DNA from 4 places in the Lysinibacillus sp. F12 genome. Region 4 is predicted to be linked to each of the others. Evidence: riboswitches for the same ligand, from Rfam matches in the RefSeq annotation. Region 4 holds a riboswitch; each other region holds the start of a gene.
The links. A riboswitch is a leader RNA that binds a small molecule or an ion and turns the genes downstream of it on or off. The one in region 4 is predicted to bind cobalamin.
Positions count from the first base shown of each region.

Region 1 (7,521 bases), on a different contig from region 4:
TCTTTTTTCATGATGCATGCCGCTCCTGGTAATCCCGCAGCAGCTTATTATGGAGGCAATGCCCAAACATTATCGACCGCAGAGAAGGAACGTATTGAACAAGCCTTTGGACTCGATCAACCTGTTCTCTTACAGTATGGACGGTGGTTAGGTGAAGCACTACAAGGTAATTTGGGATATTCAGCTAAAGAAGGAAGACCTGTTTTGACGATTTTACTTGAGCGGTTACCCAACACACTACAGCTCGTTGTTCTGACGTTATTTCTAGTAACGATTGCCTCTATTTGGCTAGGCTTACAGGCTGGCATGAGGGAGGGCTCATTACTCGACCGCGGACTTTCCATCTTTAGTATTGCAAGCTCAGCCATACCACCATTTTGGCTAGGCATAGTATTCATCATGGTCTTTTCCATAACATTAGGGTGGTTTCCATCTTCAGGAATGAATGATGTGCGGGGCAACGGAGGGTTCATGGATCGTTTATATCATATGGCACTCCCGCTTATAGTCCTCGTGATGTCGCATGTGGGCATCTTTGCCCGTTTTTTGCAGGATAGTGTGAAAGTAGAGAATCATAGCTACTATGTTCAAGTAGCACGCGCGAATGGAGTACCAGAACGTGAAATTCGAAGGATGATTTTACGAAATGCTGTCATTCCTTATATCAATTATGTTGGGGTGACCATCCCATCATTTTTCGGAGGCTCCATTGTGGTCGAAACATTATTTGGTTGGTCAGGCTTAGGACAGCTTTTGGTAAAATCCGTCATGCTCAAAGATTTCCCCGTTTTGATGGGGGCTATTTTAATCATAGGCGTGGTCGTGGTCATCTGTTTATTCGTCATTGACATACTGATGATTGGTTTGAACCCTCGATTAAGAAGAGGGGGCTTTGTATGAGAAAACAGCGATATCCGATTTTTTGGCTTGTGCTTTTAGCTCTTATTTTTACAACGACTATTTTTTCTTCATTATTAGCTCCTTTTGAGCCTAATGTAATGGATATGAATCAAATTTATCAAGCACCTAATGCCACACATTTATTAGGGACTGACCAGTTGGGTAGAGATGTTCTTTCTCGCTTATTGGTGGGGGGGAAGGTGACGCTATTTATTGCCATTGTATCGGTCGTCCTATCTAGCATAATTGGTATCATATATGGGGGCATAAGTGGTTATTTTGGTGGTGCCATTGATGCAGTAATGATGCGTATTCTCGAAGCCTTTTTAACAATTCCTTCATTGGTCATCGTGCTAGCTCTACAGGCAATGATGCAGGGCAGTATGTGGCATATGGCGATGGTGATGGGTATCACGGGATGGTTTGTGACAGCTCGTATCGTCCGCTCAGAATTTATCCGATTAAAGGAGCAAGAGTTTGTGCAGATGGCGAAAATGTTCCGCACGCCGTTGTGGAAAATTCTCTTTGGCCATTTATTACGTAATTGTATGCCTGCGATATTTGTGGTAACCATTTTTAATTTTGCTGGGGCTATTTTTACCGAAGTTTCCTTAAGCTTTTTAGGAATTGGTGTCCCACCAGCTACTCCATCATGGGGAACAATGCTGTACACAGCGCAAAATGATTTACTTGTGGGGGCTTGGTGGATGGGTCTTTTCCCTGGACTGTTAATCTTTATAACGATTTTATGTGTGCAAGTTATTGGAGGTACTTTCAAACAAGGAGGGAACCGAACGCATGTTTAAAGTTGACAATTTGGCTGTTCAATTAGACGGCAAATCCCTTATTCAAGGCTTGACTTTTACTGTACCTAAAGGTCAAATTACCGCTATCATTGGCGAGAGTGGCAGCGGCAAAAGTACGACCCTTTCAGCTCTGCTTGGGATGCTACCAGCACGAGCAACTATGGAGGGTTCCATTGTATTTAATGAAAGAAATGTCATGACAATGTCAGAACCGGAGCGTGTGAAGCTACGCAAAAAGCACTTTTTTACCATTTTTCAGGATGCAATGAATAGTTTTTCACCCACCCAAAAAATAAAGCATCAACTCTATAGGTTGACCGCTTCGAGGCTAGGGCAAAAGGAAGAGGAATTTTTAGATAAAATCACAGCCATTTTAAAGGAGTTAAACCTACCTAAGGATGTGTTAAATCGCTATCCATTTGAGCTTTCAGGTGGCATGCTACAACGCTGCATGCTTGCCTGCGCCTTCTATCATGAACCAGACGTTTTGATGGCGGATGAACCAACCTCTGCTCTAGATATGCTCCATCAACAAGAATTTATCAAATTGCTAAAAAATCTCCATGCCCGCTTAGGGACGACGATACTATTGATTACGCATGATTTAGGAGTTGCTAAGATGGCTGATTCTATTCTGGTGATGAAAAATGGCGAAATAGTAGAAAGTGGGAGAATGTCTGAAATTTTTAAGGAGCCCAAGCATCCATATACGAAGCAGCTTGTCGCTCATCATTTTTAGGAGGCGGTTGATATTGTTGCTTCATGTAAATCATGTTAGTAAAAGCTATCAAGCAGGACAGCAAGTATTACAGAATATAAACCTAACCGTGGGAAAAGGTGAAATCGTAGGACTCGTAGGAGAAAGCGGCAGTGGGAAAAGTACTTTAGCCAAAGTGATAATGCAGCTAGAAAAGCCTGAAAAAGGGGCGGTGTTTTTTGAAAATCAATTGATGACGAAGCAAAATCGCTCGCATTTTTATGAGAACTGCCAAATCATTTTTCAAAATGCTACGGCTGCCTTAAATCCAGTATGGACCGTCAAGGAATTGTTACGTGAGCCTCTAATGGCAGCACATAAGTCTTTGACTGATCGCGAACTACAGATAATGCTAGAAAAAGTGATGCTCCCAACCGATATATTAGAAGCCCTGCCATCTGAGCTAAGTGGAGGGGAGCGACAACGGGTTAATTTACTAAGGTCGATTTTAGTCGAACCCCAACTATTAGTTTGTGATGAAATTGTTTCGAGTTTAGATCGCTTGATTCAACGAGAAATGATAGATTTATTAATAACTTTAAAAAAAGAAAAAAACATGGCCATTTTATTTATATCGCACGACTTAAAGGCGGTTTCTTATTTGTGTGATCGTATTTATGTCATGAAGTCGGGTAAAATTGTCGATGAGAGCCATAAAGGCGAAGGTGGCTTTGCTTTTACAGACCGATATGCGCAAATGCTGTTTCAAGCCGTAGTATGATTAATCCAAAAACACTTTCCTTATTTGAATGGAAAGTGTTTTTTATTCTTGCAGCAATGATCTAAGTGGGGCAATCAAATCTTCAGAGATGCTATAAATCGTATGGGTATCCTTCACGTTCATCAACGTTCCCTTTTGCCCCATTTCCCCTACCCAAAGATGGAAGCCATATTGGTTTCCATCCATATCCACTACTTGTACATCATATGGAGGGGTAGCCATATTAACAATTCCCTTATTTCTCACAGCAGTAGTAATGACTTCATGGAACATTTCAAGAGACTCTTCATCCTCATATTCTTAGATAAAATCAGTATTCACAGTGTCAAATCCTTCGCCGTTAGAAATGCTGACCTTCGCCATTTTTCCACTGCTAGCTCTTTATCCGTACAGCCTAAAACAACTATAGCTAGGAGGGACATGATAATAAATAGGAATGCTCGCAATGAACCCCCTCCTTACAGAAAAAATAATACCAAAACTTGGAGTCGTAGCCTGGTTCTCTTCATAATATATTAAACAAACAAAAGCTGAAAGGGGATAAAGAATGGGCTTATTTGATGGATTAATCGGCAATGCAAGCGAGGTGAATTTTGAAAAATTACAGGAGGAGGTCAAAGATTTATTAATTCCAAACGAAACCATCAAAAATGCCTATAAAATTATTAGAGACATATTTATTTTTACGAATAAACGATTAATCCTCATTGATAAGCAAGGAGTTACTGGTAAGAAAACGGAATACCATTCGATCCCCTATAAAAATATTATTCATTTTTCAGTAGAAACGGCTGGTACATTTGATTTAGACGCAGAGCTAAAAATATGGGTATCAGGCAGTTCGCTACCTATCCAAAAAAGTTTCAATAAGGCGACCAATATTTATAAAGTGCAAAGTGTTTTAGCGCAGTATGTTTTAGTATCGTAATGATGAAATAAAGCCACCATCATGAATCACATTCAAAGCCCGCATAGATGCGAGGCTTTTTTGGCTGTGCTTAGAAAGGGGGAATAGGGATGGGGAAATTACTATGTGAGGGGTGTATGCTGTCGCCCCGTTCCAATTAGGGAGCAAGCGCACAGAGCTTAGAAATTAGCAAAGAAACGCTGACTGGTTCTACCTTACGCATAACCTTTTATATTGTAAAATAATAGATATATTTCAATAATATTGCTAGAATTCAATGGATGGAACTGTTTTTTGAAGAAGTGTGATTCGTAACATTAGATTGTTGGGGGGTGAGGGAAATGGTTGAAAAAATTGAAATGAATAATAAATCTATCATTTCATTAACGCTTGGTATTCTTTCTATCATCGTACCATTTATTGGATTAGTTCTTGGGATTTTCGGAGTAGTTTTATCAAGAATGGCAACAAAGGAAATTGCTAAAAGAAATGAAAATGGCAGAGGTTTGGCAATTTCTGGTTTAATTTGTAGCGTGATCGGGATTATCATTCAAACCTTTGCAGTATTGTCTATTATCCTTTTTTATTCAATTACTGGTGTTTAGCTTAGTATTTGACCTTAGAAAATACCGTTTTAAGTTGGACGGGAAGAGGAAAAGTGGAAATGGCCATGAGTCAGGATACCAGCCTGTTACGAATACACACCATAAACCTCTTTTTTTGTGTTGAAAATGCATGACCTTCCCAAGCCCCCTGTTTTTAAGATTTTGCTCAAAGCTTTTTTTCTTTTTGAAGAATAATAGTTATACACATTACTATTTGTAAAGATGGTGAAACGATGGAACAGATGCTAAAGGAAATAATGTCTCCAAGTCATCAATATAAAGTTCAAATTATAAAACGGAGAGATGGTCTTTTTACAACAGAAGTATATATGTGGCAAGAAGACTGCGGATATGAATTTTGGAGTCCTATTAAAAAAGGATTGAGTTTGATTGAGACTGAGGAAGTAGCCGTAACAGTAGCCATTGAACAATTAAGACAATACTCTGGTGAAGTTATTACTCTTTAGTTACATCACTCAACGCTGTCAGATGTAGCGAGAATCGTTGAATCGCGTAGTTGTGCGTATAGGTTTGTCTGAGGTGCGTTTATAGGTTGTTTATGTTAGTATTTCAAAATGATGCAAGTGTCTTATCCCGATTTAACTCGCGGTTTTGCGTTAAAAAAATGAGCGTAGGAATCCCCTGCGCTCGTAACTCATTTTATCAAATATTACATAACTAATAACCTAAAATAAAAGTGTCGTAACTCCTTTTTTAAAAGCCGTTAATCATTCGCTAAAATTTATTCTCATGCGAGTATGTACGCCGAAAAATAGATGAAGGTGATACGGATGTTAAAAGAAGATATTCGGTAAAGGACGTATTAGGACAAAACATTAACTAGTGTCGTTGATTTAATATGTGAAAAAGACGACCATTTTGCTGATTCGTTGGAAAAGACCAGAACGTATAGCGGTAAAGAAATTGAAGCTATTCAGTATTATGCTGCGTAGAAAATCCGAGGGGATTTCGAAAGAGATGACCCGCATGAAGCTGAGGAAGTATCATACTATCAAAGTAAATAGGAAGACATGTTGTCAGAATTTCAGAGTTTGTAAGATTAAGTGAAGAAATGGTTTGGAAAATATTGTGATATTTGACTTTAGAAATCCACTACTTTACAATTGATTTTAGTAATCTAATAGGAATGTGGAGTACACCCGATTCCTATGACAATTGAATAGCGTGTAGTAATAGGTGTAAATTGCGTGCAATTTGCTTAAAAGGGAAGTCGGTGTGAATCCGACACTGTCCCGCAACTGTAAATGTGAGCGACTTTTCAGCAACCACTGTCAAATGATGGGAAGGGGAAAAGTGGCGATGACCATGAGTCAGGATACCTGCCTGTTATGAGTACACACCATAAACCTACGAGGAATAGGAGGTGGCATGTTGACAAAACAGAATGCTCTGTTCGTCACAGTACGTCAAACGCCCAAAGTTCATGAAAGGGTTCATTTTCGAACTCCTTCACATTTACTTAGGGTTTGTTTGGCATTGTGTGATGAATCACATTAAAGCGAAGGATTTCCTCAAACATAGAAGGAAGTCCTTTTTGTTTTGAAAATATGTACGCAAAGGGGATGCACATAGGATGAATATTCATGCAACGATAACACAGGAAACGCCTTTTGTAGATATGACCATTTGTAAGCAGCCAAGGACAGAAATTGCTAAAAAAGCGAAAACAAGAATGGTGGTTGAATCACTGATTGATCAATTATTAGCAACGAAGCTGATTCGCAACAACCGCTTTTTTGAGCGAATTTTATATAATAAAGACATTATTTGGATAAGAAATGGTGAGGTAGAAGGCCATCTTTTTGCTCTGGCAACGTTAACGGATCAACTGAAAACGAAGACGAATAGCTTTATGATGTATATGCCGACGAACCCTATTATATATGAGGTGAACGGGGAGCCGTATCACTTAATTACACGCATTGATTCAACACGAGCAAAGCCTAACCTTGATCGCCTTTCACAAGAGCCCAATCCCGTGTTAAGCGCTGCACGTGTCAATGATTTACTATGCTCCATTGTTATACGTTTTTATGAAACTTATATAAATGATTTAATGGAAATTTCTCATCAGGATCAACTAATCGCATTCGCGCAGCAGGAATATAAACAATTTCTGGATGCGGTTCAGGAGTTAAATGGTGATCACTTAAATTGGCATCCACGAGGGAACGGCCATGAGCTATTGTTAACATTAATTGATCAACTACAAATATTAAAAAGTCAGCCTGGTAAAGTTTTAATCGACTTCACTAATACGCAGGGCTATGTGGTGGTTGAACCTGCTTATCAGGTCCATAAGCCCTCAAAGAAAGCTGTCGGTGCGATATGAAAACAAGCCCTCCATGAAGCGGGGGGCTTGTTTTATTTATGCCAGCGTATCATGCTTCATCTGAGGCTATTAGCCTAACACACCGTCCTTGCAAATACTTTACTTGACTTATCCCTGAAAGTGCATGGCTGCTTGAGCCTCTTGCCAAGGGACAGTATAGCCTTTGCCTTTAGCGCAAAAAATGCTGGAAGAACTGTATTCAGGGTCCGCATTTTTATCATAGCCTATCTGGGCTATTACTTCTTCTGCATTATGACACACATCATAGCCATCAAATTGGAGGGTAAGTGAGCCTTTCCCATTGGTATAGGCAGCAAAGATTGTGCTATAGCTCATAAAGGTTGCTACAGGTGCACGTCCTGTCAAAACAACGTCAGTTTCGGTGAGGTCTGGGTCGTCGAATGTGCCGGCAGCCTGTTGAATGTCAGTCATCATACGGCCAATAAAATCATTGGAAGCTTTCATTTTAAAG
Region 1 is NZ_JBYMLP010000003.1:418,870-426,390, forward strand. It holds gene AC3CH7_RS16070 (ABC transporter permease) at 1-900, shown strand, start outside; gene AC3CH7_RS16075 (ABC transporter permease) at 897-1,706, shown strand; gene AC3CH7_RS16080 (ATP-binding cassette domain-containing protein) at 1,699-2,445, shown strand; gene AC3CH7_RS16085 (ABC transporter ATP-binding protein) at 2,459-3,184, shown strand; gene AC3CH7_RS16090 (YhfM domain-containing protein) at 3,227-3,457, opposite strand; gene AC3CH7_RS16095 (hypothetical protein) at 3,502-3,630, opposite strand; gene AC3CH7_RS16100 (PH domain-containing protein) at 3,732-4,112, shown strand; gene AC3CH7_RS16105 (DUF4190 domain-containing protein) at 4,433-4,696, shown strand; gene AC3CH7_RS16110 (hypothetical protein) at 4,930-5,163, shown strand; cobalamin riboswitch at 5,875-6,058, shown strand; gene AC3CH7_RS16115 (hypothetical protein) at 6,291-7,049, shown strand; gene AC3CH7_RS16120 (GTP-binding protein) at 7,158-7,521, opposite strand, start outside.
Region 1: linked by a shared signal. The riboswitch ahead of AC3CH7_RS16115 (hypothetical protein) and the one ahead of AC3CH7_RS10220 (energy-coupling factor ABC transporter permease) in region 4 are both predicted to bind cobalamin.

Region 2 (7,521 bases), on a different contig from region 4:
AGCTGGGAAGGATACTTTTCGGCAATAGATTTTTCTAACTCTACATGATTAAGTAATTCCTTTACCTTATAGTGTCTCTCAGCTGAGCTATAATGCTCGAAATTTAGGTACGGTTCCTCTAAAATTTGAAAAATAGTGTGCTTTGGATTTAATGAATGATAGCTATTTTGGAAGACTGCTTGTAAATCTCTCCGTATCATTTTTTTCTGTTGGCTAGTGGCATCATAAAGATTAACCCCTTGAAATAGAACCTCACCGGCTGTTGGCCTTTCCATTCCTAATATAATTCGGCCCAATGTGCTTTTTCCTGAGCCACTTTGTCCAACAATGCCTAAGCATTCCCCCTCCTGAAGTGAAAATGATACTTTCTGTAATACAGGAGCATCCTGTCTTCGCTTGAATATGAACGGTCTATGTGCATAGTTCTTCTCAATATTTCTCACTTCTAGTAGCTTCAATTTTTTCACCTCTAAAACATCATTCGGGATTGTAATAGTTTCTTTGTATAAGGATGCTGTGGTGCATCAAAAAAATCATAGACATTCGCTTGTTCAATTAGTTCCCCCTTATACATCACGGCTACATCATCAGCTAGTTCAGCAATAACGCCTAAATCATGCGTCACAAGAAGTATGGCTGCCTGTGTTTCCAGGCGAATCCGATCAAATAATGTCAATACCTGTTTTTGGTTGACTGTATCAAGAGCTGTCGTTGGCTCATCAGCTATGTATACCGAGGCTTGAATTGCGAGTGACAAAGCAATCATTACACGCTGTAGCATTCCCCCACTTAATTGGAATGGATAATAGTGTAAAAGTTTCTCGGGATTAGGTAAATTAACTTTTGACATGCTTTCCATAGCAATTTGTCTAATTTCATTTTTAGTTATAACAAAATGAGCCTTTAATGATTCACGAAAATGACTTTCAATGGTTTGCACACGGTCAAAGGCAGTCGAAGGATTTTGCATAATAATAGATAGATGTCTTCCACGATAAGCTCTCATTTGAGCAGCATTTATCTTCAATAAATCTTGTTGATGGTAGAATATGTGCCCTTTGATAATCTGCGCTCTAGACGGTAAGGCTTGCATGATAGCTTGGCAAAGCATGGTTTTCCCACTACCGCTTTCGCCAATAATCCCCAAAACGCGGCCTTGATAGGCTGTCAGATGAATGGCGTTTAAAATATTTTGTTCTCCAATTTTGACCGATAAGTCTTTCACTTCTAAAACTTTCTTCATAACTTCCCCTTTACTGGTCAGGCGTCTTTAAACTACTTGCCAAAACATTACATACTAGGACAACTAGAACGATAGTAAGCCCAGGATATAGCATTAATTCGGGATGTTGGCGGATATATTGCTTCCCTTCATTTACCATCATTCCCCACTCAGGAGTGGGAGCCTGCACGCCAAGCCCTATAAAGGAAAAGCCTGCAATCTCTAAAATAACCTTTCCCATATCTAATGCAACAATCGTTACAATAGGAGGCCAAACATGAGGGAGATAGTGACGAATAATTAATTTCACACCTGTAGTACCGCTTATTCTTGCCGCTAGAATAAAATCCTTTTCATTCATGCCGATAAATAAACTTCGAATTAGTCTTGAATAATAAATAAGCTGTGTCAAAATAAGTGCGATTAACACATTTTTTAAGCTTGGCCCTAATACACCTAAAAGCCCAAATGCTAGTACAAGTGTTGGAAAAGCTAATAAAATATCGCATATCCGAATAAATAGCGCATCTATTATACCTCTTTTTAAAGAGACCCATGCGCCCAACAGGATCGCTACTACAATAGCAACTATTTGTATGACGAGCGCCGCACCTAAAGAATACCGAATCCCTAAAAGCAATCGTGAGAAGACACATCTTCCTAAATGGTCTGTTCCTAATGGATAGTCCCATGAAGGTGCTAGAAAATTCTTAGAAATATCAACTGCTAAAGGGTCATGAGGCATCATGAGTGGGGCAAACAGTCCTAGTAAACCAATGATGATTAGTATAGTGAGACTCATAAATCTTCTCATATGTATACGTTCTAAGTTCACTTTACTCTCTCCTATTCTTCATCATCAGATGAGGATCCAATAAACGATGCAATACATCTGTGCCTAGATTGGCGAGCACATAGATGACAGCGATCACCAACACATAGCATTGTACAACGGGGTAATCACGATTCGTTATGGATTCTATTAAATATCTACCGAGTCCAGGCCAACTAAATACTTGCTCTACAATGACAGCCCCACCTAGCAAATTTCCGAGTGTCATCCCTAACAAAGTTGATATCGGTATGGCAGCATTCCTCCCCACGTGTCGGATGAGAATGACCGATTTTTTTAAGCCTCTAAGCTGTGCATATTTTACATAGGGCTGCTCGTATTCTTCAATGATGGCAGAGCGGATAAACTGTGAGAACAATCCGATTGTAGGTAAAGCTAATGTGAAAGCTGGTAAAACTAAATGTGCTCCTGAACCTTTTCCATTCGTCGGAAAAATCCCAAGTTTTAAACTGAATAGATAAAGTAGGATAAACCCTAACCAAAATGTTGGAATGGAAACACTTAGGACTGTAAATAATCGAATGATTTTATCGATAAAGGAATGCTTATATAATGCACTCACAACCCCTAACGGAATACTAAAGGTTAAAATAAGGATAAATGCTACTAAAGCTAATTCGATGGTAGCGGGTAGCTTAGCAAATAGCTCATCACCAACGGGTAATTTACTAACAAAAGATGTCCCAAAGTCTAGCTGTAAAACGCCTTTTACCCATAGCAGATATTGCATGATAAAAGGCTTATCTGTCCCTAATTCTTCTCGTAAAGCTTGTATAGCCTCTGGTGTTGGGGCTATTCTTGCAAGTCGAAGAATGACCTCTGCTGGTTCTACTGGTACGAAACGAATAAACACAAAGGTCAGAATAGATACGCCTACTAATACAAATGGAAGTGTGAGAATTCTTTTTACACAAAACATCCAAGTCGATTCGTACATGTCGTCACTTCCTATTTCATCCGATGATAAAAAGAGAGTTGTCCTGGTTCGACACACTCTCTCTTTCATACTTAGTTTTCTTTATCCATTTGTGCATATGGAATGTCATACTCAGAAGCACGTGGTGCAAAATCCTTCATATATGGTTGATAAATAACTTGATTCGTTTCATACGATATTGGATAGAACAATGCTTGTTTGTGGAACATTGTTAAAATATCCGTGTATAGCTGCACGCGTTCTTCTTCATCGGTCCCGACTAATAATTGATGTATGTTAGTATCGATTTCTTGAGTATTTGGTAAGCCTAATTTTGCTTCATAAACACCACTAGCATTTGGTGTAGCTGATTCATTTGCAAAGCTATGTGGATCAGTCGGCGGTCCATTAGTTCGCCAGAAGTTAATATCAACCTGATCATCCATTAATTTTTGCAGACCGACCATCACATCGGCGCCTTCAATATTTAACTGTACGCCTATTTTCGCTAGCTCGCCCTGCATTAACTCTGCCATAGGTTTTTGAATGGCATCAGTAGCAATATAGATTAAATCTAATGTAAGGGGTTGACCATTTTTTGAACGAATTTTTTCACCCTTCTGTAGCGTCCATCCAGCTTCCTCTAGCAATTTCTGTGCTTTTTCAGGATTATATATAATGGGGGCTAAATCAATATTGGCATATGGAATTGCTTCCCAAAATAGCGTGTTAGCCACTTTTTCTGTACCATGTGTAATGCTTTCTACCATTTGTTCCTTATTGATAGCATATTGCATTGCTTGTCGAACCTTTAGCTCAGCTAACGGTCCAGACTGTGTATTGAACAGTAATGCTTTCGTAGACAGTGGCTCAGATGTAGCTGTTCTATATTTGCCACTATCTCTTAAATACGTATAGTTATCTAAACTAATAACCCCTCGCCCATAAATGACATCTAATTCTTCATTTTCAAAGGCTAACGAAATGGATTCCGAATTTGGGATGATTTTAACCTTTATTTTATCTACGAGAGGCTTTTCTCCCCAATAATGTTCATTACGGCTAAATAAAGCATATTCATCTTTTTTATAGTCGGTTAAAACCCATGGCCCTGTGCCAATAGCTGATTGAATGGAATCATTTGTCTTATCGCCGTCTGGGAAGCCATTATCCCCTAAAAAACGGAATGGTCTGACAAAGGCTAATTCGTTTAACACAGGGTAATACGGTTCGTCTAATTGCAAACGTATTGTTGATTCATCTACTTTGACGACCTCTTTTATATGGTTGACCATGCCCATCCAAGAATGCATGTCACGATTCGCTAATACCGCATCAAAATTGCGAATCACATTATCAGCATTAAAGGCAGTCCCATCCGAATAGTTAACATCCTTGCGTAAATGGAACGTATAAGCAGTTTTATCCTCTGAGATGACCCAGCTTTCTGCTAGCTTTGGCGTAATTGTCCCATCATCGTTATACGCCACTAAAGATTCATAAACCATTGCTTGAGCAGTCATCTGATTTGGTAAATATGTATGGGGGTTTAATGGGCCTACATCTAATGGCCAACCAATCGTAATCATTTTTTCATCTGTCTGTTCAGTTGATGCTGAGTTTCCTTTGTCTTTTTCCGTGCTTGTACAACCTGCAAGAAAACTGAAGGTCAAAACAAGCATGTAAGGCAGTAAATACTTCGTCCATCTCATTTTTTATCTCCTATCTCTATTCCCTGTTCATATCTACAAATTGAATAGAAAGAAGGCATAAAAAAACCTTATTCTACAAGAATAAGGACAGATAAACCTACAATACGTAAGCTACCATCCATCTCCCTATCTTTCGTAGATCATCAATGAATCTTCTTACAAGCAGGCATTCTGGCTTATGAATCATCATTTTGCTTCACCTTCCCAAGAAAAAACTCAGTGGTCATCGAAACAAAACTCCTCATTTACAGCTGCGGGACAGCATGGGATTTACACCCATTTTCCTTTTAATCGAACGAAAAATAATTTCATTCAAACTTGTAATGCAATATTTGAAATTAGTAATAAACATAACATGCTCAAATGTTCACGTCAATTTTATTTTCTGAATATAATAAACAGATACAAAAAGACCAGGCAGATAACCTGATCTTTGCTTAACTCCTTTTATCTCTCGTTATCTCGATATAGATTCCTTCACCTCCTGACGCAATAGTTTGGTAGCAGCCACCATATTAGCTAAAGCCGCTATTGTTTCTGGCTCTTTCCTTGTTTTTAAGCCACAGTCCGGATTAATCCAAAATTGATGTTTGTCTAAAACTTGTAAACTATCTCTCATGATGGCTAACATTTCTCCCTCACTCGGCACACGTGGACTATGAATATCGTATACACCTAATCCAATCCCTTTTGTATAAGGATGCACTTGAAGTGAAGAAATAAGCTCTCCATGGCTTCGTGATGTTTCAATAGAAATCACATCAGCATCTAGCGCACTAATGGGTTCTATGAAATCGTTAAATTCGCAGTAACACATATGTGTATGAATTTGTGTTGTATCTTTTACACTCGAGGTAGCAAGTTTGAAGGCATTGATTGCCCAGTCTAGGTAAGCCCCCCAATTTTCTTTACGAAGAGGTAGCCCTTCTCTTAGTGCTGGTTCATCCACTTGAATAATGGAGATACCTGCCGTTTCTAGTGCTTTCACTTCCTTACAAAGTGCTAAAGCAATTTGATAGGCCACATCTTTCCGAGAAATATCATCACGTACAAAGGACCAATTTAAAATGGTCACTGGCCCTGTCAGCATCCCTTTGACAAAGCGCTTCGTTAAGCTTTGGGCATACGCTGACTCTTTCACGGTAATGGATGAAGTCCATTCAACATCTCCATAAATAATCGGAGGCTTCACACAGCGAGAACCATACGAAACCACCCATGCTTTTTCAGTAAAGGCAAAGCCCGTCAGTTTTTCACCGAAATACTCGACCATGTCTGTCCGTTCAAATTCTCCATGAACCAGTACATCTATATCCATATCCTCCTGCAAGTGAATCCAGCGCTTTGTTTCCAGTTCAATAAATGCTTCATAGTCTGTATTCGATATTTGTTTCTTTCGCCAAGCATTCCGATTTCTCTTCACCTCATCAGATTGAGGAAAGCTACCGATTGTTGTTGTAGGGAATAGTGGTAAGGCTAACGCCTGCTGCTGTAATTTTTGACGTTGACTAAAATCACTATGTCGCTCAAAATCCTTTGTGGAGACGGATTGAACGGCTTGCTGGATCATCTTATTTTGACGAATCGGATGATTTTTTAGTGCTTCAATGGCTTTCATACTTTCTGAGAAATTATGACGTCGAGTTCCGTTTTGACCCTTTCTATATTTAGTTAGCTCAGTAATCTCTTCGATTTTTTCATCGGCAAACGCCAGTGCTTGTTTGAGAACAGGGTCCAACTTCTTTTCAAATGAAGTAGATATTGGTACATGTTGCAGGTTACTTGAAGGTTGAATCCACAATTCCTTAGCATCACTTAGTTTTTCAATTGCTTGAATCATGGCATTCGCTTCCGCTAGGTTTGAACGCCATATATCACGACCATTGACCACCCCAATGGCTAAAACTTTATCTGGAGGGAAACCATATTGTCGAAGTGACTCCATATTCCCTTTATAGCCATGTACAAAATCTAAGCCAAATCCTTGTACAGGCAGTGTAATTAATGTTTCATAGGAGCATAATGCTTCAAAGTATGTTTGTAGCATTAGTTTTGCTGCTGGAACTGTCATCATCAATTGAGCATAGATTTCTTGAACTAGCTTCAGTTCTGCTGAGTCAAGTGTCGTCACTAAAGAAGGCTCCTCTATTTGAATCCATTCGGCACCTGCATCTACTAATTCTTGAATAATCTGGGCATAGAGAGGTATTAAGGCTAATAAGTATTCGACCTGCGTTAATTTATTGTAGCCCTTAGTGAGCTTATAAAATGTATAGGGGCCAATAAGTGTCGGCTTCGCCATAATACCGAACGCTTCCTTTGCCTCTAAAAAGTCTGCTAATACCTTATTTTCTGTTAGCTGCAACGGTTGTCCTTCATACTCAGGAACAATGTAGTGATAGTTGGTATTAAACCATTTGGTCATTTCACTAGCTACTGCTGAATGATTTCCTCTCGCTACACTGTAGTAGGTATGTAAATCTACCCTTCCACCTTGCCAGTTAAAGCGCTTCGGTACTAAGCCGAACATTAAGGCAGTATCCAACATTCTATCGTACAATGTGAAATCTCCTACTGTCACCACATCTATGCCGAGTTGTAGCTGCTTTTCAATTCTTGATAAACGAATACTTTTTAGTGTAGCCTGAAAATCCTCTTCCGTTAGTTCTTGACGCCAAAATGCTTCTAATGCCTTCTTCCATTCGCGATCATCTCCGATATATGGGTAGCCAATGAGTGTACTAGTATAAGTCATCTTTCATCTCCCTTTCATCAAAAAAATTTACTTCTAGCTTGCTCTACAAATTTGGTTATCCAC
Region 2 is NZ_JBYMLP010000003.1:677,734-685,254, forward strand. It holds gene AC3CH7_RS17290 (ABC transporter ATP-binding protein) at 1-467, opposite strand, end outside; gene AC3CH7_RS17295 (ABC transporter ATP-binding protein) at 470-1,243, opposite strand; gene AC3CH7_RS17300 (ABC transporter permease subunit) at 1,254-2,057, opposite strand; gene nikB (nickel ABC transporter permease) at 2,059-3,012, opposite strand; gene nikA (nickel ABC transporter substrate-binding protein) at 3,084-4,703, opposite strand; cobalamin riboswitch at 4,848-5,040, opposite strand; gene metE (5-methyltetrahydropteroyltriglutamate--homocysteine S-methyltransferase) at 5,161-7,458, opposite strand.
Region 2: linked by a shared signal. The riboswitch ahead of nikA (nickel ABC transporter substrate-binding protein) and the one ahead of AC3CH7_RS10220 (energy-coupling factor ABC transporter permease) in region 4 are both predicted to bind cobalamin.

Region 3 (7,521 bases), on a different contig from region 4:
TACGGAAGCTAAAGATTTTTCTGCTACATATATGCGTGCTTCTTTCCTAAAGCCATTTAAAGAACCTATGGCTACAAAAGAACGGTTGCAAGAGGAATTATCCATGCTGATACCAACTTTGCGTAAAATGCCAAGAAGAGTGGATCAACTAATTCAGCGTGTAGAAAGTGGGAAAATTATTTTACATCACGATATATTTTCTGATGAACATAATGCCCGATTCATCACCCATTTGTTTTCACGATTTGTACTGCTTTTAGTAGGGATTACATTTGGAATTATATCTGTTGCCCTTTTGGCAATCTCACAATTTATTCATGATTCTTATGCAGTGTACCTAAACACTGCTGCTTATTTAGGGTTATTTTTATGTGCAATTTTGTTAGTAAGGTTATCAATACAGGCATTGCGTTCCATGAAACAGTAGGTAGGGATCAATTCCCTGCCTCTTTTTTTTGAAACATTTCTGAGTAATATTACAAAAACATTACAAAGTAGATCGTGGGACTAATGTCGAATTAGCTAAAAACAGATGTATGTAGAATAAATAAGTGCGTTGTAGAATAATTGGTATTTTACGTGAATGTTACAGAAATGTTTCGAGTTTTACTAATGTATTAAATAGATAGGAAATAGTATAAAAGTTATGCTGGAAATGCTAAACTTTAAAAGGCTAAAACAAATATATAAGAACAAATGATTAAATATAGAATCGTTCAACAGATTACATAGAGTATTCAGAGCGAAATTGATAAATGAAGGGAAATGAAGGTACGTGGGTAAGCGCAATAAATGGCGTAAGTCGATGGTGCTAGCTTTAGCACTAGCAGGCGGCTTATTATTTAATACAATTCAACCAACAGAAGTACATGCTGAAGAAACTTCTCAACAAATGATTGAGAAAAAGGCTGAAATAGATGCACAGGTTAAAAAATTACAAGAAGAACTAACGAAATTACAACAAGAGATCGACGAAAAAGTAAAAGTATTTAAACAAGTACAAGCGGAAATTAAAGAAGTGGATGCTAGTATTGTTGAAACAAAAAAACGTATTGAGCAACGTTCTAAAATCTTAAGTGAACGTATGGCTGCATACCAAGCACAAGACAACACAGTCGGTGTTTATTTAAATGTAGTTCTTGAAGCAAAAAGCTTTGCCGATTTAATGGACCGTGTCGTAGCGGTTAAAACATTAATGGATGCGGACCAAGAATTAGTGGATCAACAAGAAGCTGACAAAGCGAGCTTAGAGCAACAAAAAGCTACATTAGATGAAAAACAAAAAGAGCTTCAAAAACAATTCCAAGAGCTTCAACAAAAAGAAAGCGAAATGGAAGTGAAAAAGGCTGAAAATGAAGCAAAATCATTAGCCTTAAAAGCTCAAATTGCTACAAAACAGGAAGAAGAGCGTTTAGAAGCAGAACGTAAGGCAGCAGAAGAGGAAGCGGCTCGTTTACGTGCTCTTCAAGCAGCAACACCAGTAGTACAAGCTACTCAAAATAACGGTGATGGTGAACAACCACAAAAAATTATCGTTGGTTCAGGCGCTGGTACTGCCTCTTCAGGTGATGCAATTTCTACAGCAAAACAATTCCTTGGTCGTCCATATGTATGGGGTGGTAATAATCCAACTTCAGGGTTTGACTGTTCTGGTCTTGTACAATGGTCTTACAAACAAGCAGGCGTTTCTTTACCACGTACTGCATCACAACAATATTTAGCAACACAACGTATTTCTGCTGGTGAAGCACGTGTTGGTGACTTAGTATTCTTTAGCTATGGCTCAGGTGTAGCGCATGTAGGTATCTACTTAGGTAACAACACAATGATTGATGCTCAAAATAATGGTGTTGTCATTGAATCACTTGATTGGTGGAATCAATATTTAGTAGGCTTTGGTCGAATTCAATAAGCCACCATATTATATAGACGATTAACTTGATAAAAAGGTCATCTTTGTAAAGAAAAAATACAAAGATGACCTTTTTATTGGGATTAAATTTTAAAGTTCACTTTAATGATGCCTGTTTCCTTCAAGGCGATAAAGAAAATAATGACAAAGGGTCCAATAAGCAAACCGATAATTCCAAATAACTGTAGACCAATAAACATAGCAATTAATGTTGGTAAAGTTGATAAACCGATATGTTCTCCCATCAGTTTAGGCTCGACTACACGACGAATAATGAGTAAAATAGCAGCTAAGATGAATAATTTTACAGCAATAGCTGTGTTTCCCATTAAAAGGTGATAAAACCCCCACGGTGCTAGAATAATGATGGAGCCTAAAAAAGGGACTATATCTATCAGCCAAATAATAATAGTCATCGTTATGGCGTATTTCGGCTGGATTAATAAAAGTCCAACAAGTGTAACGCCTCCAATAATGAAGCTTACAAATAAATGTGCTTTCATATAGCCTAATGTTGCATCCTTTAAACGGTTTAAAATAATTTTTATTTTCTTTGCTGTATTAGGCTTTAAATACTTATAAGTAATGCGCTTCAATTTTGGCAGATCAAGCATAAATAGGAATAGGGCAATCATATAGACGAGAAGACTGATAAATAGCCTTGGAATCTCTGAAAAGAAGGCTGAAACTTTGCTATAATTAAAGAAACTTAAAAAAGTTTCTTCAATTTTCTTTATGAAATCCATTGTGGTTTTTTGAAGCGAAGTACTAACTTCAGGTGGAAAGTCTTCAGTGTATTTAGAAATATTTTCTTGCATATGAAGCCACATATCTGATAGCTTGGAAATATAATAGGGAGCTTGCTTAGACAATAAAATTATTTGCGTCATGATCTGTGTAATTGAAATATAGCAAATAATAGAAATTATAATGACACTCACTATGTATATAAAGGCAACTGCAATTTTTCGAGACATTTTCCAGCGCCTTTTAAAGAACATGACGATCGGTTCAAGGAAAAATGCGCTAATAGCTGCTAATATTAACGGCATAGATACAGGAATAATAAAATAAGCAGCTATAATTAGGGACAGAATCACTAGCAATCGAAAAATCAATTTCCTAGCATTAAATTTATTCATAAACTCACCTTCTTTGCGAAAAAAATTAAGTTAAGTGTACCATAAATAAAGTTTAATGACGTTCTGAAACAATAAAGGTAGGGATAAATTATGGAAAAAGAGATTTTGCAACTTTTTAATAATCTAACAGAGCGTAATCGAGATATACAATATGAATCTTACGAGGAACTGATGAAAATTCTGCAGGAGCCCGTAGATTGGACATATGCAGTGTGGGAACAGCTTGTACAAGCACTTACATATAAAAATGGCCATGCCCGTGCACTTGCTGCGCAAATTTTATGTGCTTTAGCTGCAAACAGTGATCCCGAAGAAAGAGTATTGGAAGATTTTTTAAAGATTTGGGCTGTGACCTATGATGATAAGCCTGTCACGGCAAGGCATACATTACAAGCTATTTGGAAAATTGGTTTAGCAGGCCAAGTACAAAGCGATTTAGTTGTATCTTTTTTAGCCAAGAGATTTCAAACTTGTTTAGATGAGAAGCATCCTACTCTCATTCGCTATGATATTATTGTATCCTTAAAAAAATTATATGATCATACGAGTGATTCTAAATTATTAGACATAGCACATCGATTAATTAATGAAGAGCAAAATGTTAAATATAAAAAGAAATATAAGTCAGCCATCCGTTCCTAGTAACGAGATGGTGTTTTTTGTGCAAACTCTTTGGTTATTGGAGAATAGTCAATTATAATATATAAAAAAACAAAAGGGGTTAGGGAATGAGCATTTATAATTATTTAGTACGAAAGCCGAATGGTGAAATTTTATCAATGGAAACATTTCGCGGTAAAACATTGCTAATAGTTAATACAGCTAATCAGTGCCGATTTACATATCAATTTGAGGACTTACAAAAAATGTACGATAAATATGTAAAAAATAATTTTGTCGTTCTAGGTTTTCCTTGCGATCAATTTGGCCACCAAAATCCAGAAGATGGAGAGGAAACTGCGCATCTTTGTAAAGTAAACTACGGAGTTACGTTCCCCATTTTTGAGCTTATCCAAGTAAATGGTGAGACGACACATCCTTTATTTAATTATTTAAAACATGAAGTCGATTTCCGTGAATTCGGGAAAGCAAGCATGCAGGAGAAAATGCTGGCTGAGGCGATCGTTCAATTTGCTCCAAGTTTCTTAGATGGTCGAAATATTCGCTGGAATTTTACTAAATTTTTAGTAGATGCAAGCGGAAAAACCGTAGCTCGCTTTGAGCCTACAGACTCACAGCTTGATATTGAGCAAGCAATTGAAAAAGTATTATAGTCGAGTAACTTTAATGCTATGATATCGCCTATAAAACGAGTATCCTTTTTGTACGTAACTATTTTTTCCTATCAATCTATGATAAACTGCATTACAAGTGAATTATTCTTGCAGAATAAAGGTGCTTGCTAGCATAATCGGGAATTCGGTAAAAGCCGAAGCTGTTTCCGCAACTGTAAGTACAGCCATTATAAAGATTAGCCACTGTTTCGTAGGAAATGGGAAGGTTCTTTATAGCTATTATATATTTCATATAATAGCATTGTACAAGCCAGGAGACCGACCTTTATTTGAACGTATAACAACTCTTCGGAAGCTAGGAGGATATACGGCAAATACATAGGCAGTGTCGTGTTTGTATGACAATCATTATGTTATTTTCGTCGTTCCTTTGCGTGAGGAGCGACGTTTTTTTATGTACTGAACAAGCGAGAATTTTCATTTGGAAAAATGGGGGGATAGTAGATTGAAAAAAGATGCACGTTATTCTTGTTATCCTTTTATGCGTGAGAGGGCTTCAACTGTCGATTTTGAGATTCGCACAGATAGTTTAACAACGCATATAGGGGTTGCACTAGCTGTAGTGAAGAAAGAGGATGTCCAGGCTGTTGCAGATGATTTAATGCAGATTTTACCTATGGCTTATCATGTTAATGGCTCTGTTCGTGGAAAGCTAGCAGTTACAGATGAAGATCTATCCTGGTTAAGTGCGCGCTATGATTTTTATGTTCGTCATGTGAAGGATGAGATTCAAAATTTTGTTTTACCTCAAGGAACAGAGGCAGCGGCTGCTCTACATCTTTGCCGTAGTGAGGCGAAAAAATCGTATCGAACTTTACACAAGGTTTCAGAAGAACAAGAGGTGCCGTCTATTCTCTTTGATTATTTAGGCTTATTAGCCAATGTATGTTTTGTAATGGCTGTCTATATGAATCAACAAGCCGGAATAGCTGAAATTCCGTTTATGAGTAAATCCTATCCAATGAAAAAGAAAAAGGTGAATAATAATGAAGAAACTATTTAATTTACACTGGCTATCGGTCTTATTGCTAGCGCTCGTTTTAGCAGGTTGTGGTACCGCGGGAGATACAAAAAATAAGGATGTGTCTCAAGATGAACAAAAGATTGAGCAAACAAGTTATAAAGTAACCGATGATCGTGGTGTGGAAATAGAGTTTAAGGAAGTGCCAAAAACAGTTGTGTCTTTACAACCTAGTAACACAGAAATTCTATTTGCACTAGGGGTTGGCGATAAAATTGTAGGTGCCACTGAATATGATACTTATCCAGAAGCAGCTCAAAAAATCGAACGTGTTTCTGATACTGTGAATTATAACAGTGAGCGAATTATAGCGTTAAAGCCAGATGTTGTGATTGCGTATACGATTGGTAAGAAGGATGCACTTAAGCCACTCGAAGATGCAGGAATTAAAGTGTTTGTTATTCAATCAGCGGCTACATTCGATGATGTATATGGAGATATCGAACAAATTGCTGCCGTTATGGATGTGAAGGAAAAAGGAAAGGCATTAAACGAAGAAATTAAAGCAAAAATCGCTGATGTGAAAACAAAGGTTAAAGAAGTAAAAACACCCAAAAATGTTTATTTAGAGATTAGTCCAAAGCCTGAAATATATACAGCAGGCTCTAGCACTTTCCAACAAGAAATATTAAATACGGCAAATGTAAAGAATGTGTTTGCAGATTTAAATGGCTGGAAGCTAGTATCTGAGGAAGATGTTATTGCGAGAAATCCAGACGTCATTTTAACAACAGTCAACTATACAGAAAATCCAATTGGAGAAATCCTTGCTCGTGATGGGTGGAATACGGTATCAGCTATTCAAAATAAGGCAGTTCAACCCCTTGACACAGATATCTCAAATCGCCCAGGTCCGCGTATCGGTGAAGCAGTTGAGCTAGTTGCTAAAGCTGTGTATCCAGAGTTATATAAATAAGATCGTAGAAAATGCTAGTTGTTTATTACAGCTAGCATTTTTTATTTTATTACCTAGTGTGAAAATTGGTATTCATGTAGTTTGTTCGATAGAATAAAGATAAGAACACTTATTAATATAGGGAGGTGTAGTTCAGTGAAGCAAGTACAAAAAAATATTTCGTTTGAGGCCGTTTATAATTTCCGAGATATGGGGGGGTATCAAACGAGAGATGGGCGTGTTATAAGGGAGGGCTTATTTTATCGCTCCGCCGCACTTGGTAAAATGACATCTACAGATAAAGAATTATTTGAAACATTAGGTATTAAAACAATTTTTGATTATCGTGACACGAATGAAGTACAACATAACCCTAATCCTGTATTTCCACAAACTCGATATATTCAAATCCCGGCGAAGGGAAAGCATGCTTTTGAAATGCCAACAAATACAGGTGGTAGAGAGTTTTATAAAGTAGTTAACGCTGATATGTTCAAGGACTTTTATGCACAAATGCCTTTCCATAATCCCTCTTTTAAGGAATTAATGTTGACGATACAAAACCCTGATAATTTAGGACTAGTCCATCATTGCGCAGTTGGAAAAGACCGAACAGGAATTGGCGGAGCTCTTATTCTATTGGCTTTAGATGTACCTGAGGAAACCATTATGGAAGACTATTTAGATACGAATATCCATTTGCGTCCCATGGTAGAAAGAATGGCTCAAACGATTGAGCACCAATATAACGAACAAGAATTACAGCAATTTTATGCTTTAATGTCTGCTCGTGAAGACTACTTACAGGCAGCACTTGACGCTATGGATCATCGTTATGGCTCAAAGACAGCCTTTTTGGAGCAGGAGTTTGGCCTAACAGCCGATAAGCGTGAGCAATTACAGTCCTTTTGCTTAATTTAAATAAAAACCCTTTCACAAATTTAGTGAGAGGGATTTTTTATGTGGAAGCGCTGTCTTCCTATAAATCTCTTTACAGTCTGAAATTTTATGATAAGATACAATAGATTTTTAAGAAAAGTGTAGGAGAAGTGAAGGTATTGGCAGACACAATGAAAGGAACGAATAAGTTAAGTCTATTCCATTTAACATGGCCTATCTTTTTAGAAGTATTTTTATTTATGTTAATGGGACTAGCCGATACTTTTATGCTTAGTGCTCTATCAGATAATGCTGTATCAGGGGTTGGTGCAGCAAATCAATATATTCATATCGCTATTTTAATTCTTGAGGTAGTC
Region 3 is NZ_JBYMLP010000005.1:103,740-111,260, reverse strand. It holds gene AC3CH7_RS19780 (ABC1 kinase family protein) at 1-427, shown strand, start outside; gene AC3CH7_RS19775 (C40 family peptidase) at 776-1,912, shown strand; gene ytvI (sporulation integral membrane protein YtvI) at 1,996-3,054, opposite strand; gene AC3CH7_RS19765 (hypothetical protein) at 3,145-3,696, shown strand; gene AC3CH7_RS19760 (glutathione peroxidase) at 3,783-4,328, shown strand; cobalamin riboswitch at 4,431-4,630, shown strand; gene AC3CH7_RS19755 (hypothetical protein) at 4,795-5,352, shown strand; gene AC3CH7_RS19750 (ABC transporter substrate-binding protein) at 5,336-6,286, shown strand; gene AC3CH7_RS19745 (tyrosine-protein phosphatase) at 6,422-7,186, shown strand; gene AC3CH7_RS19740 (MATE family efflux transporter) at 7,336-7,521, shown strand, end outside.
Region 3: linked by a shared signal. The riboswitch ahead of AC3CH7_RS19755 (hypothetical protein) and the one ahead of AC3CH7_RS10220 (energy-coupling factor ABC transporter permease) in region 4 are both predicted to bind cobalamin.

Region 4 (7,521 bases):
GACCATTTAACGTTTTTTTTGCAATCTCCTCGCCCCTAGGTACGGAAATCACTACGTTAACCCCTCGCGTAATTTGAAATTCATCCAATACACCTTGAACAGTGCTGTGAATCATTTTCCGTGGGACAGGATTAATGGCCGCCTCTCCAACAGGCACTGGTAAGCCGGGCTTTGTGACACGCCCGACTCCAATCCCTCCATCTAAATGAATACCAGGTATCTCTGCCCAGCTCACAGTACCGACGATGAGTGCCTGATGTGTGGCATCTGGGTCATCACCAGCATCTTTAATCGTTTCACAGCTGACGGCATTGTTTTCAAATAGGCATTTTTCAATAGTAAAGGTCGCATCCCTACCTATTGGCAAATGAATCGTGCTTGTTTCTTGCTCTTCATTTGTAATAAGGGCAAGTAAAGCTGCCTTTGTTACTGCAGTTGCACAGGCTCCTGTTGTATAACCGTGACGCATGTCCTTAGGATCCTTTTTTGGCTTCCGCTCCATTATTTTTTCGCCTGTTCATCCGCTAAAAGTGAAATGGCATTTAATGCGGCAACCGTCACTGTACTACCGCCTTTACGACCAACATTTGTAATGTACGGAATACCTTCAAGTTTTAGCAGCTCCTCTTTCGATTCAGCCGCAGACACGAAACCTACAGGCATACCAATAATTAAATCTGGTTTTGCTAAGCCTTCCTTAATTAAACGAATCAATTCTAGTAATGCAGTTGGGGCATTACCAATAGCATAAATACCGCCTTCATGTAATTTTGAGGCTTTTTGCATCGATATAATGGCACGCGTTGTATTTTGCTTTTTCGCTTCTACAGATACATCCTCATCCGCAATATAGCAATGTAAATCGCCACCATGTTTTTGGAAACGTTTTTTACCAGAACCACTTTCAATCATTTGCACATCCGCAATTACATGACGCCCTGCCAGAATAGACTTAACACCTGCTTCAAGTGCTCCTGGTGTAATAATAACGCTACGACCTAGCTCAAAGTCAGCAGATGCATGGATAATACGGCGCACAACCTTCCATTCATCCTCTGAAAAGTTATGCTCCCCCATTTCTTCTGCGATAATTGAGAAACTGTAATCGTAAATTTTATCTGGGTCTACTGTTAATGGTTTGAAATCAGTTTTAAAATCCATTGTTATTGCCTCCTAAAGTGTATGTTTTACAGCCTGTAACACTTCTTCAAAAGTGGAATATTGTTGGCCATATTTAATATTGGGTCTTGCAATAAGAATTGTTTCTATAGAACAGGCAAGGGCTGCCTCTAGCTTCTCGTCTACCGAGCCCACTTTGCCGCTTTCTTTAGTGATCATTAAGGTCACTCCATATTGACGGAATAATGCTTCATTTAATTCCTTTGAAAATGGGCCTTGAATGGCTACAATATCTCGCTGTGCGACACCGAGCGCCTCACATTTTTCCATATTGTCAAGTCGTGGGAGCATACGAGCAATGACTCTTGTGTTTTCTAAGCCTTGTAAAACTTTCGTAAATGTAGCAAGCGTTTTACTGCCTGTTGTCAGCATAATGACACCACGCTTTTCAGCTGCTAACTGAGCCGCCTCTTCATAATCCTTTACAACTGTAATAAGTGGGTGAGCATAATGCTCATGGGCACGTTCATAGCGGATATATGGTACTTGCGCTTTTTCAGCTGCTGCCATAGCATTTTTCGATGCCTCTTCAGCAAATGGATGAGAGGCATCTACGACCAATTGAAAGCCTTGTTCCATTATAATAGTCGCCATTTCTTCCGCTGTTAGTCTCCCTATTAAGGAAGGCAAGCCAACGTCAGCAAGACTAGAGGCTGCCGATTCCGTCACAACAGTGGCAGTTACAGCATGACCTGTACTTTGCAATTCAAGGCCCAGATTTCTTGCATCACTCGTCCCTGCTAACATGAAAATCATTTAACGGGCTCCTTTTCATGATGATGATGGTCATGGTCATGGTCATGGTCGTGGTGGTGGTCATGTCCATGATCGTGATGATGATGGTGGTGGTCATGTCCATGATCGTGATCATGATGGTGATGATGATGTGCATGTCCATGAATAGCAGCGTAAGCACGATAATCTTCAAGATCTTGCATACCTGTAGATGTACCATTCATCGCTTGCTCAATACGCTCTAATAAAACATTTTGTAAACGTTCGTGGTAGCCAAAGTAGTTGGCAATTTGAATTTCACATGCAGGAAATTGCTCATTGAATTTCTCACACATAACATGCATACGCTCCATTAAAATACCAGTGAATAAAAAGTAAGGAAGCATGATTATTTTCTTAGCACCTAGTTTGACGCAGCGTTCAATGCCTTCTTCAACACGTGGGTCCGTTACACCCATAAAGGCACTTTCTACGTATTTAACAGGTAGTTTTTCCCATAGCAATCGTGTGATTTTATAAAAGTCCCCATTTGCATAAGGATCACTGCCACCTCGAGCAATTAATAAAACGGCTGTATCTTCCTGTTCTTGTTCTGTATTAAATCCAATTTCAACTAAACGATCTTGTAATATCGCAAATATTTCTTCATGAATGCCAATTGTTTGACCATATGTGAATGTGATATTCGGATAATGCTCACGGGCATGCTCGATTTCTGCCGGGATATGTAGCTTGGAATGACCTGCATGAAGTAATATAATCGGGATTACATGTACCTCTGTAGCACCCTTTTTCACACAATTTGTAATACCTTCTTCAATGTTAGGAGAAGCAAATTCTAGGAAACATGTTTCTACTAGATATTGTTCATCAATGCGAGATGTCATTTGCTCGATAAATGTACGTACCTCATCATTTCCTGCTGCTAAACGGCTACCATGGCCAACAAATAATATAGCTTTCATCTCTTTTCTCCTCACTAGTCGCCGCACGGAGCTGGCTCTATTTTTATTTTGGAAGACATATCTTGATACGTAAAATGCAATATCTTTTTCACACGCTTGAAGTATTTAAATAAGCGTTCGTTTGGATGCGCATTGGCTTTATATTCTTCAATAATATCTGTAATTAAAGGAATCAATTGTTCAGGCTCCAAGCCTTCTACAACAGGCTGTGCTGCATGAGCCGTACGTCCGACTGGTTTCGCTCCAATAAAGACATCAAATTTACTTTTACGATAGACAATCCCAATATCGTCAAATACTGCTCGATAACAAGCCATCCCACAGCCATTAAAGCCAATATTTAATGTTTTCGGTAAAGACAGACCACCAAGCTTTTCTTGAATTTCCTCCGCATATGGTATGGAATCTGCTTTTTCACCGTAGCAAAAATCGCAAGCCTTCAACGACAATACATCACCAATTGGTGCTAATAAAAAGCCTACTTGCTGTAATTTTTCAGTGATGCGTTCAGGCGTAGTTGTAGGTATTTTTAAATGGATTTGATGATCTGGTGTGTATTCCATCGATCCATCTTCGCCTACGACCTCTGCTAACGTCATCATTTGCTGTGGTGTAAAAAATTTATTGGCCACTCCAGGGCTCACTGCTAATTCAAAAATGGATTCTATTTTTTGTTGTACAAGCTTTGGAGTAACCTTGATAGCATTTGTTCCCTTTACCATTGCAAGTGCCGCTGTAGCCATTTCAAGTGCCGTTTTTTTCGGCTTTGGCATAACGGCTACACTGGGTTTATTCATTCGCCCTGCATTGGGGTCTGCCGCAAAGTCATTGCGTGCTGTTCCTGTCTCTTGATTCATCGCCCATGGCTCATTTTCTTCCCGTAAACGTTGATGTGGACGTAATGGCTGCTTTTCCTCGCCAAGTGTATATTTACGTTGGTAGCCACGTGGCGTAATCATTTTATTATCATAGAAAAACGTAGATGAGTTTCCGATAATGACGGTTGTCAGCATACCGATATCATGTTCCAACATGTCTGCCAATGTGGTCATCGTCACTTCTTGACGTTCTCGATAGGCACTTTTCACAAGCCCTACTGGAGTGTCAGGTGAACGATATTCTAAAAGAATTCGCTGTGCTTCGACAATTTGTCTTGTACGGCGACCGCTTTTAGGATTGTATAGAGCAATGACAAAATCGGCCATTGCTGCAGCTTCCACACGCTTCGCAATTAAATTCCACGGAGTGAGGTGGTCACTTAAACTAATGGTACAAGCATCATGCATAATCGGTGCACCAAGTAAACTAGCACATGAATTGATAGCTGAAATACCCGGGACAATCTCGACTTCAATACCAGTTGCCTCTGTCCAGCCTAGCTCAATTAAAACTTCATACACTAATCCCGCCATACCATAAACGCCCGCATCTCCACTCGAAATGACCGAAACTATACTTCCTGCCTCTGCTTGACGAACTGCCTCCTGAGCACGGGACACTTCTTCTGTCATGCCTGTACTGACAATAGATTTTGCACTCACTAAATCTTGAATCAGCTCAACATAGGTTTTATAGCCTATGATCATATCACTTTGTTGTAAAGCCTCTACTGCACGTGTCGTAATATGCTTAAAGTCTCCAGGTCCAAAGCCTACTACGAAAATTTTCCCTTTTTGCGCCATGTTTTTACCCCTCTTTCACCTTTTCAATCCCTTTAATGGCTGTCGTTTGCGCTGTTCGCTGCAATGTCCCTTCCCGAAGTGTATAAACATGATCGTTATGTAAGGATTCATGATGCAAATCCTGTACAAGTGTTCTAGCATGCTCCGTTGATGGTACACGGTACCAATTCCCCTGGGGGTAAGCAATAACCACACAAGCATCCTTACATCGTCCATTACAGCGTGTTCTTGTCGTATGTATTTCTTTATCTAGTGCGTTTCGCTGTATTTCGTCCCGTATAGCTTGGGTAATTTCTTCTCCATCCTTGTTCATACAGCTACTGCCATTGCAAATAAAGAGATGTGTTTTCATCCCCTCTAAATTCCACGTTGTCATTTTATGTCTCCCCTCTTTTGCTTTTGGAAAAAGAAAAACCTTTACTCTCCCGAAGAGTAAAGGTTTGTAGAAGCCAAATAAAAACGAATAGACTGAAAGACAGATCCTCGCTTTTGCTTCAACTTCTCCCTCCGAAAAGTTTGCATGCACAATCTGATAAGCAGGTTTCCTGACTTAAGCTTCATTTTACTGTCGCACCTTCCCTAGTTTGCACAGGTGGCATTGCGATTTCATCAGCTATTACAGTAGCGGGGGCTGTATTGGACTTTCACCAATTTCCCTATTATCTCGAGTTTTTCGAGCACTTATCGACGTTTTATATGAAATTTTTAATTGTATATTTAATAGAAAACTGTCTTAATCATATCTTATTATTTTAAAATTTCAATATTTCTTTAAAAATTCATGACAAATTTATCAATTTTATCAGAGAGTTTTTGGTTATTTAAAATTGGTGTTGTTCCCTTTTATTCTCAAAATCCTTAGTAATCAGAATTTTCGACATTGATAGTCTATTTCAAAATTTTTATAAAAAAGTATAGCATATTTATGGAAATTCGTGGTACACTTTGTCGTGAAATCTCACAACTTACTATTTTTGGTGTAAAATGCTCGTCATTTTACTTAAAAGGGAAGCCGGTTCAAGTCCGGCGCGGTCCCGCCACTGTAATAGGGAGCTTTATAGAAAATGTCACTGTCCAATGGATGGGAAGACCTATAAAGTGTTGAACTAGAGCCAGGAGACCTGCCGAAAATATGTGATCGTTTCATCCTACGAGGATAGGTGTGCGGCTTAGCAGATGAGAATGTTATTTGCTTTTTTAGCTATGCACTTTTCCAACAACGGAAAAGTGCTTTTTTTATTACGCACGCTACATTCTAAAAATCTATTTATAGTTTGGAGGAAGAAAATTGAAGCTGTCTTGGTGGAAACTTAGTTATTTTGTATTGGCTTTTTTAATGGTGCCAAAACGTGCCTTCGCCATGCATATCATGGAAGGTTTTTTACCAATCGAATGGGCTATTTTTTGGTGGGTAATCTCCGTCCCATTTATTATTTTAGGATTGCGCTCTATTCGTAAAACAATCGAAGAAAACCCAGAAACAAAAATGATTCTGGGACTGTCTGGTGCGTTTGCCTTTGTTCTATCAGCCTTAAAAATCCCTTCAGTTACAGGGAGCTGTTCACATCCAACAGGGGTAGGTCTCGGAACAGTCTTATTTGGACCGTTAGCGATGAGTGTCATCGGGACAATTGTTTTATTATTTCAATCTTTACTTTTAGCACATGGTGGAATCACAACATTAGGGGCTAATGCATTTTCGATGGCTATCGTAGGTCCGTTTATCGTCTACTTTGTATTTAAAGGGGCGCAAAAAATGGGGTTATCGTTTTCATTAGCTATTTTCTTTGCGGCTATGCTTGGGGATTTAGGTACATATGTGGTGACTTCTATTCAATTAGCACTTGCTTTCCCATCTGAAGTCGGTGGCTTTATGGCTTCATTTACAAAGTTCGCAAGTATTTTTGCCTTAACACAAATCCCGTTAGCTGTGAGTGAAGGGATATTAACAGTTATTGTCATGAACTTCTTGAAAAAATATAATATTAGCGAATTAAAGTCTTTACGTGTTTTCTCTACAAAGGAGGCGCACTAATATGAAACGAAATTTATTACTATTAGCGATTGTAGTGCTATTGGCCATTATCCCGCTCTTCGTCCAAAAGGGAGCAGAATTTGGCGGAGCTGATGGTGAAGCCGAAGCTGCCATTGGAGAGATTAATGCAGAGTATGAGCCATGGTTTGATAGTTTATGGGAACCGCCTAGTGGTGAAATTGAAAGCTTATTATTCGTGCTACAAGCAGCTATTGGTGCTGGTTTTATCGGCTACTTTATCGGCTATATGCGTGGCAAGCATAAAGAAGGTTAAGAATGATGTTACTCATTGATAAGTATGCGTATCTCAATAAGCTAGCGTACGTTCATCCTCTAGAAAAAATGATATTTTCATTAGGACTACTTTTATTCACGCTTATTATGAGAGAGGAACGACTTTCACTCATTACATTTTTTGTAATGAGTGCTTTTATCATTTGGGGTGCGAAAATCCCACTAAAATACTATGCGAAGCTATTATTACTACCAGGATTTTTCTTATTCACAAGTCTCATCTCCATCCTAATTTCGATAGCGCCAGCAACGCATGTATTACCAGCCCATATGGGATCATTTACGTATACGAGCTGGACAATTTTTATTGGGAGAGCCAGTATCGCTACCGCACAGCAGCTATTCTTTATCGTACTCGGCAGTATAAGCTGCTTATATTTTTTAATTTTAACAACATCTGTACAAGAGATTTGTTATGTGCTTCGCCAATGGAGGCTCCCTCCTTTATTAGTTGAGTTAGTAGAACTCACCTATCGTTTTATTTTTATTTTTTTCGAAAGCATGCAAAAAATTCATTTAGCCCAGCAAGCCCGCCTTGGCCATCATTCACCCATGCAATGGTTACGTTCGATGTCTATGCTGATTGCAGCGTTGTTTATTGAAATGTTTCAGCGTAGTCGAGAGCTTAACA
Region 4 is NZ_JBYMLP010000002.1:630,670-638,190, forward strand. It holds gene AC3CH7_RS10190 (cobalt-precorrin-5B (C(1))-methyltransferase) at 1-502, opposite strand, end outside; gene AC3CH7_RS10195 (precorrin-8X methylmutase) at 502-1,161, opposite strand; gene cobK (precorrin-6A reductase) at 1,174-1,935, opposite strand; gene AC3CH7_RS10205 (sirohydrochlorin chelatase) at 1,932-2,879, opposite strand; gene cobJ (precorrin-3B C(17)-methyltransferase) at 2,894-4,561, opposite strand; gene AC3CH7_RS10215 ((2Fe-2S) ferredoxin domain-containing protein) at 4,566-4,937, opposite strand; cobalamin riboswitch at 5,080-5,261, opposite strand; cobalamin riboswitch at 5,520-5,704, shown strand; gene AC3CH7_RS10220 (energy-coupling factor ABC transporter permease) at 5,850-6,596, shown strand; gene AC3CH7_RS10225 (energy-coupling factor ABC transporter substrate-binding protein) at 6,598-6,870, shown strand; gene cbiQ (cobalt ECF transporter T component CbiQ) at 6,873-7,521, shown strand, end outside.